Linked DNA regions of Terriglobus roseus. The protein of the gene in region 1 interacts with the protein of each later gene in a pairwise test. Links are inferred from orthologs where the notes say so. Each region holds a gene or a part of one and is shown on either strand. Other genes may lie near its edges.

Evidence for each region.
Region 2: the proteins of BLT38_RS00565 (region 1) and secA interact in binary tests that used the Escherichia coli proteins (3 or more experiments, as listed by UniProt). The link is inferred for Terriglobus roseus from one-to-one orthologs.

Annotation. Positions count from the first base shown.
Region 1 is NZ_LT629690.1:107,412-114,939, forward strand. What follows is about bases 2,770-5,523. They hold BLT38_RS00565 (acyl-CoA thioesterase), read right to left. Parts: upstream 4,486-5,523; coding sequence 4,054-4,485; downstream 2,770-4,053. Other genes in these bases: BLT38_RS00550 (1-deoxy-D-xylulose-5-phosphate reductoisomerase), read right to left, coding at 2,770-3,077; BLT38_RS00555 (hypothetical protein), read left to right, coding at 3,140-3,604; BLT38_RS00560 (HU family DNA-binding protein), read left to right, coding at 3,767-4,057; pncA (bifunctional nicotinamidase/pyrazinamidase), read right to left, coding at 4,495-5,115; BLT38_RS00575 (helix-turn-helix domain-containing protein), read left to right, coding at 5,403-5,523. Outside these bases: BLT38_RS00540 (ketopantoate reductase family protein), read right to left, coding at 1-361; RIP metalloprotease RseP, read right to left, coding at 367-1,809; more of BLT38_RS00550, read right to left, coding at 1,905-2,769; more of BLT38_RS00575, read left to right, coding at 5,524-5,945; BLT38_RS00580 (isoprenyl transferase), read left to right, coding at 6,067-6,960; BLT38_RS00590 (phosphatidate cytidylyltransferase), read left to right, coding at 7,328-7,528.
Region 2 is NZ_LT629690.1:2,497,027-2,502,890, forward strand. The notes cover bases 2,386-5,846. They hold secA (preprotein translocase subunit SecA), read right to left. Parts: upstream 5,469-5,846; coding sequence 2,586-5,468; downstream 2,386-2,585. Other genes in these bases: BLT38_RS10525 (hypothetical protein), read left to right, coding at 2,386-2,501; BLT38_RS10535 (hypothetical protein), read right to left, coding at 5,565-5,846. Also shown: BLT38_RS10515 (anti-sigma factor family protein), read left to right, coding at 16-276; BLT38_RS10520 (hypothetical protein), read left to right, coding at 356-1,195; BLT38_RS20510 (hypothetical protein), read right to left, coding at 1,486-1,662; more of BLT38_RS10525, read left to right, coding at 1,797-2,385; more of BLT38_RS10535, read right to left, coding at 5,847-5,861. UniProt on the Escherichia coli protein: Required for protein export, interacts with the SecYEG preprotein conducting channel.

The DNA.
Region 1 (7,528 bases):
TCTCTTTGCCGAAGCGATGCGCCAGTGTGTCCAGGTGCCGCATGCCGTTCAGGATCGGCACAATCACAGTGTTGTCACCAACTGCGGGAGCGAAGTCGTTCATCGCGCTCTCCAGCGAGTACGCCTTCACGCTGATGATGACGACATCAAATGCGCCAGCGGACTTCAGTTCTTCCGCAGTGATTAGCTTCGGCTGCGAGAGTACAGCCTCACCGGCTGGCCCAGCAATGCGAAGTCCGTCACGCTGCAACTGTTCTTTGCGCTTGCCACGCACAAGAAACGTAACGTCGCGATCGGCGAGCGCCATGCGTCCACCAAAGTATCCGCCAGTGGCGCCGGCGCCCACCATCAGAATGCGCATTTGCGTTATCCCTTATGGCTGAAGATTGACAGCTTGGTGATGTCGTTGAAGATCACGAACATCGCAAACAGAATGATGCAGACAAACGCCGCCTGGTAGATGCGCTCTTTCAACTGCGCATTCACATCGCGACGGATGATGCTTTCAATCACCAGGAACAGGATCATGCCGCCATCAAGGATGGGCATCGGCAACAGATTGAAGATGCCAAGGTTTAGGCTGATCGCAGCGGCCAGGCTCAATACAGTCCATGTGCCCATCTCGCGAGCCATGCCCACCTGCTGCGCAATGCCAACGGGGCCGCTCAGGTTGCGCACAGACACCTGGCGCTTGAACATGCCACTCAGCACATCGAACACCAGCGTGGAGTTCTTGGTGAAATCCTTCCAACCGGTTTTGATCGCAACGTTCATCGGCTGCTTGGTTGTTACAACCGGCGGCGCAATCACTCCAAAGCCCAGCTTGTAAGCCTGTGTACCGTTCGGTCCGGGTGTAAGACGCGGCGTAATGGGAACTCGCAGTGTTTCGCCCTTGCGATCGATCGTGAGCATCACCGCACGGCCATCCACGTCGTTCAGATAGGCGCTGGTGGCCTCCGTGCCATGGAAGCTATGGCCATCAATGGCCATGATCTTGTCGCCCTTCTGCAGACCCGCACGTGCAGCAGGCGTGGTGCTATCGGGCAGATCGTTAATCACCACAGGGCCTTCCTGCGGACGCGGCACAAGACCCAGCACCATGGAAACATCTTCAGGGCCAAAGTCTTCCGGCTTACCGGTGTAGTTGATGGGCAGTTTCGTGTCGACGCGGTGGCCGTTATGGATGTACGAGAAGGGAAGCGTCTGCCCCGCCTTCAAACCGCTGAACATCATCACGTCCTGCCATGTGGGATTCGTGATGCCGTCGAAACGCACAATCTGATCGCCCACCTGGATACCGGTTTTTGCTGCAGCCGAATTGGCCACAACGTAATCCAGTTCGCCACGATCCTGCAGATACTCAATGGTCTCGTGGTGGAAGTGCGCAACGATGGTGAAAACAAAAATCGCCAGGATGAAGTTGGCGATCGGACCCGCCAGGGCAATCACCATGCGCTGCCAGCGCGGCTTCGCGTTGAAGTTGCCAGAGTCTTCACCCGGCCGACCGGAGTGTAAAGCGCCGTCAGGAGAATTGGGTTCGATGCTTTCGCTGGGCGCCGTCTGGATCATGTCCATTTCGGTTTCGCCCGTCATCTTCACGTATCCGCCAATGGGCAGCGCGCACACTTTGTAGTCGGTGCCGTTATGCACATAGCCAAACAGCCGCTTGCCCATACCGATGGAGAATGCCTCCACGCGGACGCCGAAGAGCTTCGCCGCGGCAAAGTGACCGAACTCGTGAACCAGGACCATAACGCCCAGGATTACGAGGAAATAAATAATGGTGATGAGCATTTCGCCGATGTGCAACAGACCCTCTCGAACTACGCCCGACCGGCACTAAAACTGACCGAGCAACATGAAGTTTAGACGTTTTGTGGTGCGTGTTTGTTCCCTGTACGGCCTTAGGCGCGTGACAGCATCTCCGATGCCACCAGGCGTGCATTTTCTCGTGCGGCAGCGTCGGCTTGTAGAACTTCGGCAATTGTCGCAGGATTAGCCGCTGGTGTCCGTTCCAATACGCGTTCAATCGTGCGCGGAATACCAAGAAAGGGTAGATCGCCGTTCAGAAATGCCGCAACAGCAATCTCGTCGGCGGCGTTCAGGGCAATGCAGTGCGACGGGCCGGCTTCCGCAGCTTCATACGCCAACCGCAGGCAAGGGAAGCGCTCAAAGTCCGGCTGCTGGAAATCCAGTTGCGCCAGCGCGGCCATATCGAACGTCAGTTCGCTGGGAACGCGTTCCGGATAAGCCATCGCATAAAGAATCGGCAAACGCATATCCGTAACGGAGAGCTGCGCCAGGATGCTGCCGTCCACATACTCCACCAGTGAATGAATGGTGGATTGCGGATGGATCGTGACCTTCACCTTGTTCGCAGGCAGATCAAAAAGGCGGCAGGCCTCAATAATCTCCAACCCCTTGTTCAGCATGGTGGCGCTATCAATCGTGATGCGCTGTCCCATAACCCACGTGGGATGCTTGAGCGCCTGCGCGGGCGTAATGTTTTCAAAGTCCTTCAGCGGCGTATTGCGGAAAGGGCCACCGCTGGCGGTCAACCATATCTGCTTGACTTCGTTGGTCGTTCCGGCGCGCATGGCCTGATGAATGGCATTGTGCTCGCTGTCGATGGGCAGAATCGTGACGTTGTTCTTCTTCGCCGCCGCAATGATCAATTCGCCCGCAGCCACCATCGCTTCTTTATTGGCAAGCCCAATCGTCTTACCCGCATTCACAGCGGCATAGGTCGCTTCCAGACCGGCGACACCAACAATGGCGCTAACAACAAAACTCACTTCCGGCAGCGTCGCCACGCGCACAGTGCCTGCAGTCCCGTAGACCACTTCCGTGCCGGTAATGCCTGCAGCCTTCAGCTTTTGCGTCAGTTGTGTGGCCAGCTCTTCCGTGGCAACGGACATCACCTGTGGGCGCCAGCGTGCAGCCTGCTGATAAGCAAGGTCCAGGTTCGTTCCGGCAGCGAGTGAGACCACGCGATAACGCTCCGGGTAGCGCTCGCAAATGTCCAGGGTGCTGGTTCCAATAGAGCCGGTGGAACCGAGAATAGCGATGTTTTTCATCACCTTTCATTTTCTCAGATAGCCAATGCCTACGGGTGCTATCGTTCGTGGGCGAGGTGCAAATGGCTGCACGCGGTTGCTGGAGTCCGGGCACGGTCATCCTGGTGGCAACACTCCTTTGCGGAACCCTGGATATCGCAGATGCTGCAATCTTTACCCTCGCCCACGGACATGATCCGCTCGTGATGCTGCGCTCCATCGCCGCCTGCCTGCTGGGCCCAGGCGCAATGCGCGGCGGTTACGCTATGTCATTCGTCGGCTTGGGCTTGCATTTTCTGATTGCTGCCTTCTGGGCCAGCTTTTACGTTCTGGTGGTTGGTCAGGTGTCCGTCGCGCGCCGTTACCCGCTTGCAGCAGGCGTTATCTACGGTCTGTTGATTTACCTGGTGATGAACTACGTCGTGTTGCCGCACACGGCACTCCATATTCCGCTTCCAAAAGGCGGTCTCGGCATGGTGAACGGCTTGCTGGCCCTCATGCTGCTCTTCGGTGTTCCAGTCAGTCTGCTCAATCGCAAACGTTGCTGATCGGTCCCGGGTTTTCCTCACGTGGGTCCCCTGATCTCCCGTAGTTTCTTCACGATCGTTTAAGTTGGCGTGACCTCTTGGCGCGCCGTCCGGTGTACACTCCATGCATCCGCGTGTGATATCGCGGCCAGGCAGACAGGGTTTCGTAAGGAGGCATCCCGTATGACCAAGGCAGATCTTGTGGATGGCGTGACCGCCTCCGGCGACCTTACCCGCCGCGACGGCGAAGTGATTGTGGATACATTCTTCGAAGGCATCATTGATGCCATCCGTGGCGATGAGAAAGTGGAGATCCGTGGTTTCGGATCGTTCCGCATCCGCCAGCGGAATGCGCGCATCGGACGCAATCCAAAGACAGGCGACAAAGTAGAGGTGCCCGCCAAGCGCGTGCCTTACTTCAAGCCGTCTAAGGAACTACGCGATCTGGTCAACGCCGCCGAACCAACCACTTAAACTTCCTTTTCCAGCAACTTGCGAAACGCCTGGGCGTAGGGCTCAGGCAACTCGCGTTTCGTCATCTCGCGGCTTACCACCACGTGGCTCGTTGAGCCTTCGCACAGTAGTTTCCCGTCTTCCACCCGCACAACCTCATAGGCCATCTTTAAGACTGGGCCGCGCATGGCTGTAATACGCGTGCGCACTGCGATTTCGTCGTCGTAACGAGCCGATGCGCGATAGCGCGCTTCCACGCTGACGACTGCGATAAGGCAGCCGTGATCTCTCTCCAGGTCAGCATAGGCAAGCCCCAGCGAACGCATCAGCTCCACGCGCCCCACCTCAAACCAGATCAGGTAGTTGGCGTGATAAACCACGCCCATCTGATCGGTTTCGGCATAGCGGACACGGAGACGGGCTTCGGCGTGGAAGGGTTGTTGCGGCATAGGTTAAGTCTAACGGTGTAGCAGCGTTTCGCTTGTGACGGTGCTCACACCGGCCGCCTGCCATCTCTTGGTCATCTCCGTCATCGATTGCGGATCGATTCCCCGCACCGCATCCGTAATCACCGTGATGTTGAAGCCAAACTGCTTGCCATCCAGGGCAGAGAAGCCCACGCAGTAATCCCACGCAAGGCCGCACAGGTAGAGGTTGGTGACTCCCTTATCGCGGAAGTACCCAGCCAGACCGGTAGATGTGGTGTGATCGTTTTCCAGAAAAGCAGAGTAAGAGTCGATATCGCGCCGAAACCCTTTGCGTAGAACCATCCCCGCATGAGGCAGTTCCAGATCAGGCGACAGCTCCGCCCCGGCGCTTTCCTGGATCGTGTGGTCTGGCCAAAGTGCCTGTGTTCCATAAGCAGCCTCAACGGTCTCCACAAATGCCTGCTTCCCGTGCGTCGACGCGAACGAGATGTGGCCCGCCGGGTGCCAATCCTGCGTCAGGGCAATCTCAGCAAATTTTTTGCCCAAGCGGTTGATCACGGGAATCACTTCTTCACCTTGGGGAACAGCCAGCGAACCACCCGTGAGAAAGTCCCTCTGAACGTCAATAACCAGCAGCGCATCCTGTGACATGTCCGGCACGATCCTTTGCGTTTCTAAGCTTTGTTTTTGATTCTCTGCTTCATCACGTCGATGCGCCACAGTGCGTCGCTGCGTCTTCCACTTACACGGTTACAGCGGCGGGGCATAGTTACTTGTTTGGTTCCTTTCCGGTTTTCTTCTGGAATTCGGGGGTATTTCTGGCGGTTCCCCCTTGACTTACCAGTTACCCCGTATCAGAGTAGGAACATCGCGGTCGTTCTTTATCGGACGTGCGCGATATGGGGCCTTGCTCTGGCACCCATCCGCTACAAGACAATATGGCAACCATGATGGCACCCGTCGAACAGCGGGAGGTACTTCGTTGCGATCACTGCAGCCTGGTTCAGTTCCGGTCTGCAAACTCGCTTTGCCGCAAGTGCCGCAAGCCCCTGGATGTGGAAGAGCCTGAGCCGGTTGCGGCTCCCGCGCTTTCACTGGTTCCGCCGGCTGCACAGTCGTCGGACGACAGCGGTTTGCAGGTGGCTACCGCAGTGCGCGATCTGCGTCGCGTACGCAACCTGAGCCAGCGTCAGCTTGCTGGCCGCATGAACGTCCCCCGCACCTATATCAGCAAGATTGAGAACGGCAAGGCGATGCCGACCCTCAGCAGCCTGGAGCGTCTGGCCAGGGCTCTGCAGGTGGACATCAGCGCCCTTCTGCGCGACGCAAAGACGCGTCACAAGGACGAAGCTGCTGTTCTGATGGCAGATCCGTTCCTGGCAGAGATCGCTCAGTTCTGCTCGCAACTGGACGCGCTACAGAAGTCGATCTTCCTGAACCATGTGCGCGAACTGGCCAGTGGCCGTCGCCGGATGGCTTAGGAACCTGACTTTTCGCGACTTCTCTCTCCTCGGCACCGCGCTCAGGTCGATTGCTTCATTGCAACGGCCTGAGCGGACGTGCTACGGTCGAGCGGTAGCGAATCTTCCGGAGTAGAAACCCTTGCCACTGACCCAGCCCTTGCGTATCCACGAGCTTTCCCCTGAGGAACTCGAGGTGTATCGCACGCTGGATCCGTCCCGCATCCCGGAACATGTTGCCATCATTATGGATGGCAACGGCCGCTGGGCAGGCAAGCGCGCCATGAAGCGCTTCCTCGGCCATCAGCAGGGTGCTGAGAGTGTTCAGTTCGTGGTGGAAACAGCATCACGCATCAATCTTCCGTTCCTCACGCTGTATGCGTTTTCGCTTGAAAACAATCTGCGACGCCCCAAGGCGGAAGTCAGCTTCCTGATGAAGCTGCTGAAGAATTATCTGGTCAGCAATGTAAAGCGCATGCAGGACAACAATGTCCGCATGAACTACATTGGCCGCACCCATGAACTGCCGGAAGAAGTGCAGGAAACCATGAAGTGGGCGCAGGCGGAGACCGCAAAGAACACCGGCACCACGCTCACACTGGCGCTCAATTACGGTTCGCGTGCAGAGATTGTGGACGCAACGCGTTCCATCCTGCGCGATCTGATGGAAGAAGCGCACCGGCGCGGCTGCTCTGTAGAAGATCTGTTAAGCGTGCAGGGCGGCGTCGAATCCATCGACGACGAAACCATGTCGCACCACATGTACACGCGCAACATGCCCGACCCGGATCTACTGATCCGTACCAGCGGCGAGATGCGCATCTCCAACTACCTTCTCTGGCAAATCGCGTACTCAGAGTTGTTCGTCACAGACCGCCTGTGGCCGGACTTCCGCGGTGTACACCTGCTGGAAGGCATCGCAGCGTTCCAACAGCGCAGCCGCCGCTTTGGCGGTTTGGATACAGAATTCACCGACGAAACGTTACCTGATCCTCAAATGCCGCAGGCCGCAACGCCGGAGATGGTTAGCCGCTAGCCGATGCGGACGCTCGACCGCATCCTCGGCTGGGTTCTCGTCGGCTGCAGTCTGGCGCTATTCGTCCTTCTGCACCGCTCATACTCAGGAACTGCTGAACCACTCGTTCTAAGCACCACGCTCTGCGGGCTCCTCTTGGGTTCCATGAACCTGATGCGAGCCGAACGCCCCCACGATCGCACACTCGCAAAGGTTTGCGTCGCAGGCAATGCGTTTTTCGCCGTTTTGCTCGGTGCTCTGGCGCGTGCCACAGAGAATCTTCCCCTGCCGCTGACCTTGGCAGCTGTTTGTGTGGCCCTCTTGCTACTCAGCATGCGAACACGCCGACGCAGCCGCCCGATGTAAAGGGTATTCTCAACACTGGCCTATGAAGAGAATCCTTACTGCCACGGTCCTGATCGCCCTCGTGTTTGGGTTGATCTTCTGGGGAAATCAGCTTGCTTTGATCGTCATGTCAGCGCTGGCGGCGCTGCTGGCCGCGTATGAATACGTGGCGCTGACGCGAGCAGGCGATGAAGTGGTTCCTGCATGGTGGTTGCTCCCCGCCGTGGCTCTGCTGTTCGTGGTG
Region 2 (5,864 bases), 2.4 Mb from region 1 along the record:
CCGCGGAGGCGTCCGATGACCTGCACGGAATTTCTGGCTCAAATGACGGATTACTTCGACGGACAGGTTGAACCTGAGTTGTTGTCGGAAATTCAGTCTCATCTCTGCGAGTGCCACCACTGCGAAGTTCTTGTGGACACCACTCGACAGACAATCCGCGTCTATCGGAATCACGAGGTCTATGACCTGACGGAAGACGTGCGCGAACGCACAGTGCAGCGAATTCTGGCCGCTTGTACAGGACGAAAGTCCATCTCCGCTGAAGGACAGCGATAGCCTTTTTTCTTTACTTTGAGGCACCCTTCACGTAGGGTTTGCGTGTTGCACTACGCTTTCCCTCCCGAGAGGGTTGTTCATGTCTCTGCCTGATCCTCCCAGCGCCCGCGATCGTCGCGTTTCGCCAACCGGCGAACGCCGTTCCACAGATACGTCTCATGCAAATCGCTCTGGTCGGCGCGCAATGGATAGCTCGCCCAGGCGGCGCAGCACCGATCCGCAGATTCGGCGTCGCCGCGAAGACCACAAATCCGGGAACTCCGCTTTTGGCGCACTTCTTATCGTTGTGGTTGCCGTTTTGTTTCTGGGCTATGTCTACAACGTGGCAGGCTTTGCCACCGCTGCGGATAATTTCTTTTCCACGTTGAATAGCTCCGCGCAAAGCGAAAACAGTGCCGTCGTCAAAATCATGGAAGTTGTCTACCCTGCCATCGGACTGATCGTGGCAGCCTTGATGGTGTTTGGCATCCTACGGTTTCTCTATCGAAGCATTCGTGGTGCTAAGAAGACCCGCAAGCTTGCAGGACGCGAAGTCATCACTCTGGAGAAGTTCCGTCAGATCACAGAAGCCAGGGGGATTCGCCCAAGGATCTCAACACAGGCTTACCAGCTCCTTCTTCCCTATTACGCCAGTAGCATGCGAGCTCGATTGGATGATCGTCTCGTTGAGGATTTGAACATGACTCCGGAGCAGGTGCAGGACACATACGGCAACCTTCTCCGCAATACAGATCGCAAGGAATCGCCCGGCACGCAGCCAAGCATTCTCACCGTGATGGATCTGCTGAACGCGGTGCAGTCGGCAAAGCGGCAGTCGCTCATGGATTCTGTGAAGCGTCCTGTTGTACGCATTTCAGCCATTCGGCGCGCGCAAGCCGCCGCGAAAGACAGCGACAAGGATTTCACAACATCCCAGTAACCACTGCGTGATAATCCGGGGTCTGATACGTTCATAGAGGCTCCCACACTCTGCGCCCATGGACACGACCCAAGCAAGCTCTTCCCTGCCGCGCAGGCTCCCCCGACAGCCCAAAGCGGCACCTTATCCCGTCAAAAGAGCGACGGATAATAGTTCTCTTGCTCCGAATATCTCTTATTTCACCGAAGAGATCGAAGCCCTCCGCCCGCCTCAACCAGAAGTGCGCGCTGTAGCGCCTTCTCCGCCTGCGCCGACGCAAGACGTTCCGTCCCACACGGAGATTGTGCAACTCACGTCCATGGCAGACCGTGGGTCGCAAGAGCAGTCGTTGGCGAAAGCTGCGCCTGTTCCAGCGTCGGAAAGTCGTCGGAATCGTCCATCAAACGACGATCCGAAGCCCGGATACGCGCGCCCGTCTGGCATCTCGCGATCTCGGCCTTCACGCCCTTCAGGCTTGTCTGGATCACGTCCCTCTGTCAGTGTTCCGGCGGTACCTGAAGCTCGCAATCGCGCGGTGTCCGAAACACATGAAACCGCATCTCCCCGTGTTTCCAAAGAGCTCTCCGCTTCAACTTTCCTTAAGCCGTCGCCTGAAGTGCGAATGCAAGATACCGCGAGCCGCCTGCCTGTAGCAGCACGTAACGATGACTCATCAGCCGCCTCGGCTCCGATAAGCCGTGTCGCAAAAAACACCAGCCGCCGCGTGGCGCACAAGCGGAAGATTTCTGCGGGCGTCGCTCTCGCCGTGCTTTCGGGTGTTCTGGTGGCGTATTCCTTTACGGTCGGCAGCATTGAAAATGAAGTGGATCGCCTGATTGTGAACTCGGAGAGCATGCCCGCGTTCGTCAAATCGCTGCTGCCCTGGCTTCCCTTGCTTCCGCTCATCCTTCTGCTGGGCACAGTCCTCTGGATTCTCGCTGGCATGATCGGGTTGCGGCGGACCAGACGTCGACCAAATACTTTGGTTGCCAGCGGTGAAGCGTCAGCCGAACAACGCAAAGCGAAGCGTCGTAAATCTCCTTTGGAACAGTTCCGTGACGAGGCAGAAAAGGAAGGCATTGGGAAAGATGCTGCATATCAGGCATGGCGTCTGCTGCAGAGATACGGCCCAGACAGCCACATACTTTCGGTCTATGACGATCTGCAAGTCACGCTCAGCATGACTCAGCACCAGATTCAGGGCGTCTACAAACATCTTGTCCCGGCAAATGAAAAACCGGTCTCAGTCCGTTCAGTACTTGACCTGATGCGATTGGCAAACTCTCCGCCGCGGAACACTGCGCAGCACCAAAAGACCGCGCAATAGAGTTCACACACTGTCGATAACTCTGGGCACTTCCTGTAAAAGAGAAACGCCGCAAGCATTGTTGCTTGCGGCGTTTCTCTTTTCTTACCGGCGGCGCTTTGGCTTCTGTCCGCTGGTCGCTTTCTGCGGAGCGTACTGTTGCCGTTGCGGTCCGCGGCTGGTTGGGAACTGCGGCGGTTCTGGCTGGCGAGGCTGCTCTTCCACTTCGCTGCCACCGCTCATGCGCATGGGCGGCGGAGTCTGAGGAAGCTGCGGCGGAGGCGGTGCCACCGGCTGTGCTGCCATGCTTCGCAGAGCCTCCAACTGCTCCAGCGACTCAATCGGAATGCCATCCGGACCAACGATCTGCATGCGGTACAGGTTGCGCAATGTGTCTTCCTGGAAGCGCTGCATCATGGCTTCAAACATCTCGAAGGATTCCTTCTTGTAGGCCACCAGCGGATCCTGCTGCGCGTAACCACGCAGGCCGATGCCTTCCTTCAGATGGTCCATCGCAAGAAGATGGTCCTTCCACAGACCGTCCAGCGTGCTGAGCATGATGACGCGCTCGTGATATCGCAGAGTGTCCGGCCCAAGGATCTGTTCCTTCACCTCAAAGCGCTGCTTCAGGCCTTCAAACAGAGTGTCACCAAGCTCGTGGCGATTCAATGCCGCGAAGTCCACCTGCGGGAAGTCTGTGCCGAAGATGTCGACCAGCTTCGTCTTCATCTCAGTGACGTTCCACTGATCAGCATGAACATTGGCAGGAGCCGTCTCATCCAGAATGTTCGACAGCGCCGTGGCCGTGTAGTCCTCTAGGACGAGTTCCTTCTGGTCTACGCCTTCAAGCAGGTTGTGACGCAGACCGTAGACTGCCTCACGCTGCTTGTTCATCACGTCGTCATATTCCAGAACGTGTTTACGCGATTCAAAGTTCTGCGTTTCCACGGCCTTCTGCGCAGCGGCGATACGGTTGGTGATCATGCCGCTTTCAATCGGCACACCCTCTTCCATACCCAGACGCTGCAGCAGCGTGCTGACCCACTCACGCGCGAAGATGCGCATCAGGTCGTCTTCCAGTGACAGGTAGAAACGCGCTGCACCCGGATCGCCCTGACGGCCCGCACGTCCACGAAGCTGGTTATCGACACGACGGCTTTCGTGACGCTCCGTACCAATGATGAAGAGACCGCCAGCCTCCAAAACTGCCTCATGCTCACGCTTGCAGTCAGTGGCGAAGTGATCCAACGCGTTATCCCACTCTGCCTGCGTGCACTCATGCTCTTCGTTCTGGTAGTAGAAGCGGTACATGCCCGGTGCTGCAACAGGTGCAATCTCACCTTCCACAGTGGCCAGCGGCTTCGCGACGCCGCTCTTTGCCAGCTCCTGACGCGCCATAAACTCGGCATTGCCGCCCAGCAGAATGTCGGTACCACGACCCGCCATGTTGGTGGCGATAGTCACCATGCCCAGACGTCCGGCCTGCGCAACGATCTCCGCTTCGCGTTCGTGGAACTTCGCGTTCAGAACAACGTGGCGCACACCCTTGCGCTTCAGAATTTCGCTCAGGATTTCCGACTTCTCGATCGAAGTCGTACCCACCAGTACCGGCTGCTTGTTCGCGTGCAGACGATCAATCTCATCTGCCACGGCAAAGTACTTTTCTTTCGCCGTGCGATACACCACGTCCGGGTGCTCAATGCGCTGCATGATGCGGTTGGTCGGGATGACTGTGATTTCGAGCTTGTAGATGTTGTCGAATTCGGCGGCTTCCGTCTCCGCCGTACCGGTCATGCCGGAGAGCTTCTTGTACATACGGAAGTAGTTCTGGAAGGTGATAGTGGCGAGCGTCTGATCTTCCTTGCGGATGTTGACGCCTTCCTTCGCTTCCACGGCCTGGTGTAGTCCATCGGACCAGCGGCGACCCGGCATCAGACGGCCCGTGAACTCGTCCACGATGATGATTTCGCCGTCCTTCACCACGTACTCTACGTCGCGCTTGTAGAGGTTGTGGGCCTTGATCGCAGTCTCCACGTGGTGCTTCAGATCCCAGTTCTCGGGGTCAGCAATGTTACCGATGCCGAGCAGGCCTTCGATCTTTTCCCAACCCTCATCCGTCACAGTGATGGAGCGAGCCTTCTCGTCTACCGTGAAGTCTCCGGTGTAAATCTTCTGTTCCAGCGTCTCCGTGAACTCACCCAACTCAAGCTCTGGGATGATTACATTCACGCGCTCGTACTTGTCAGTGGTCTGGTCTGTGGGGCCAGAGATGATGAGCGGCGTACGCGCTTCGTCAATCAGGATCGAGTCCACTTCGTCCACGATGGACATGTAGTGTCCACGCTGAACAAGTTCGCTCAGTTCGAACTTCATGTTGTCGCGTAGGTAGTCGAAGCCGAACTCGTTGTTCGTACCGTAGGTGATGTCTGCGGCATACGCTGCACGGCGTTCGCGGTCGTCAAGATCATGAACAATGACACCAACGGTCATGCCGAGAAAGCCGTAAATCTTGCCCATCCACTCGGCGTCGCGCTTAGCCAGATAGTCGTTCACGGTAACCACGTGAACACCGCGACCAGCGAGCGCGTTCAGGTAGCAAGGCAGTGTGGCGACTAGCGTCTTACCTTCACCCGTACGCATTTCAGCGATCTTGCCCTGGTGAAGAACGGTGCCGCCGATCATCTGCACGTCGAAGTGACGCATACCCACCACACGGCGGCCAGCTTCGCGAACCACAGCGAAGGCTTCCGGCAGAAGCTCGTCCAGAACCACCTTCTCTTCGGCAATGCGTTCATCGCGATCAACAATGTCAGCGGTACGCGTGGCAATGCGTTCGCGGAACTCCACCGTTTTGGCGCGAAGCTGTTCGTCGGTGAGCGCCTGAAGAGCGGGTTCGAAGCCATTGATCTGATCGAGGATGGGCTGCATGCGCTTCACAGCGCGTTCGTTGGAGGTGCCAAACAGTTTGGCGAGAGTCTTGTTAAACACAGGGGTCGTCCTTGCTGGTACGGAAAATAGCGCGATCAAGAGGGCGCGGTGCAATTAGCAACCGCGATAACGTACGGCACTCTCATCTACGGCGCGCTACAGGCTGTTTCCAGTCACAGCGTGCACGTGCGCTGTTTGAACCGCGGCATCATTTACCGGGCGAACAACGCCATGCTCACATGACGTAGCAGCCGTAAAGCTTTGGGGTTCTTCGCTAGCCGGACCGGTCGTGACAGGCTCAGATTCTTCAATTGCTGCCTGAAGCAGCAGATTGCGAACAAAGACGCCACCGGGAGTCCGTGCCGGTTCCACGCTGCTGGCACGCGCGTCAGACACTGCCAGGCTCGAAAGCAGCAGCAACAGACACGCGAAATGAACGGCGCGGGAACGCATGTG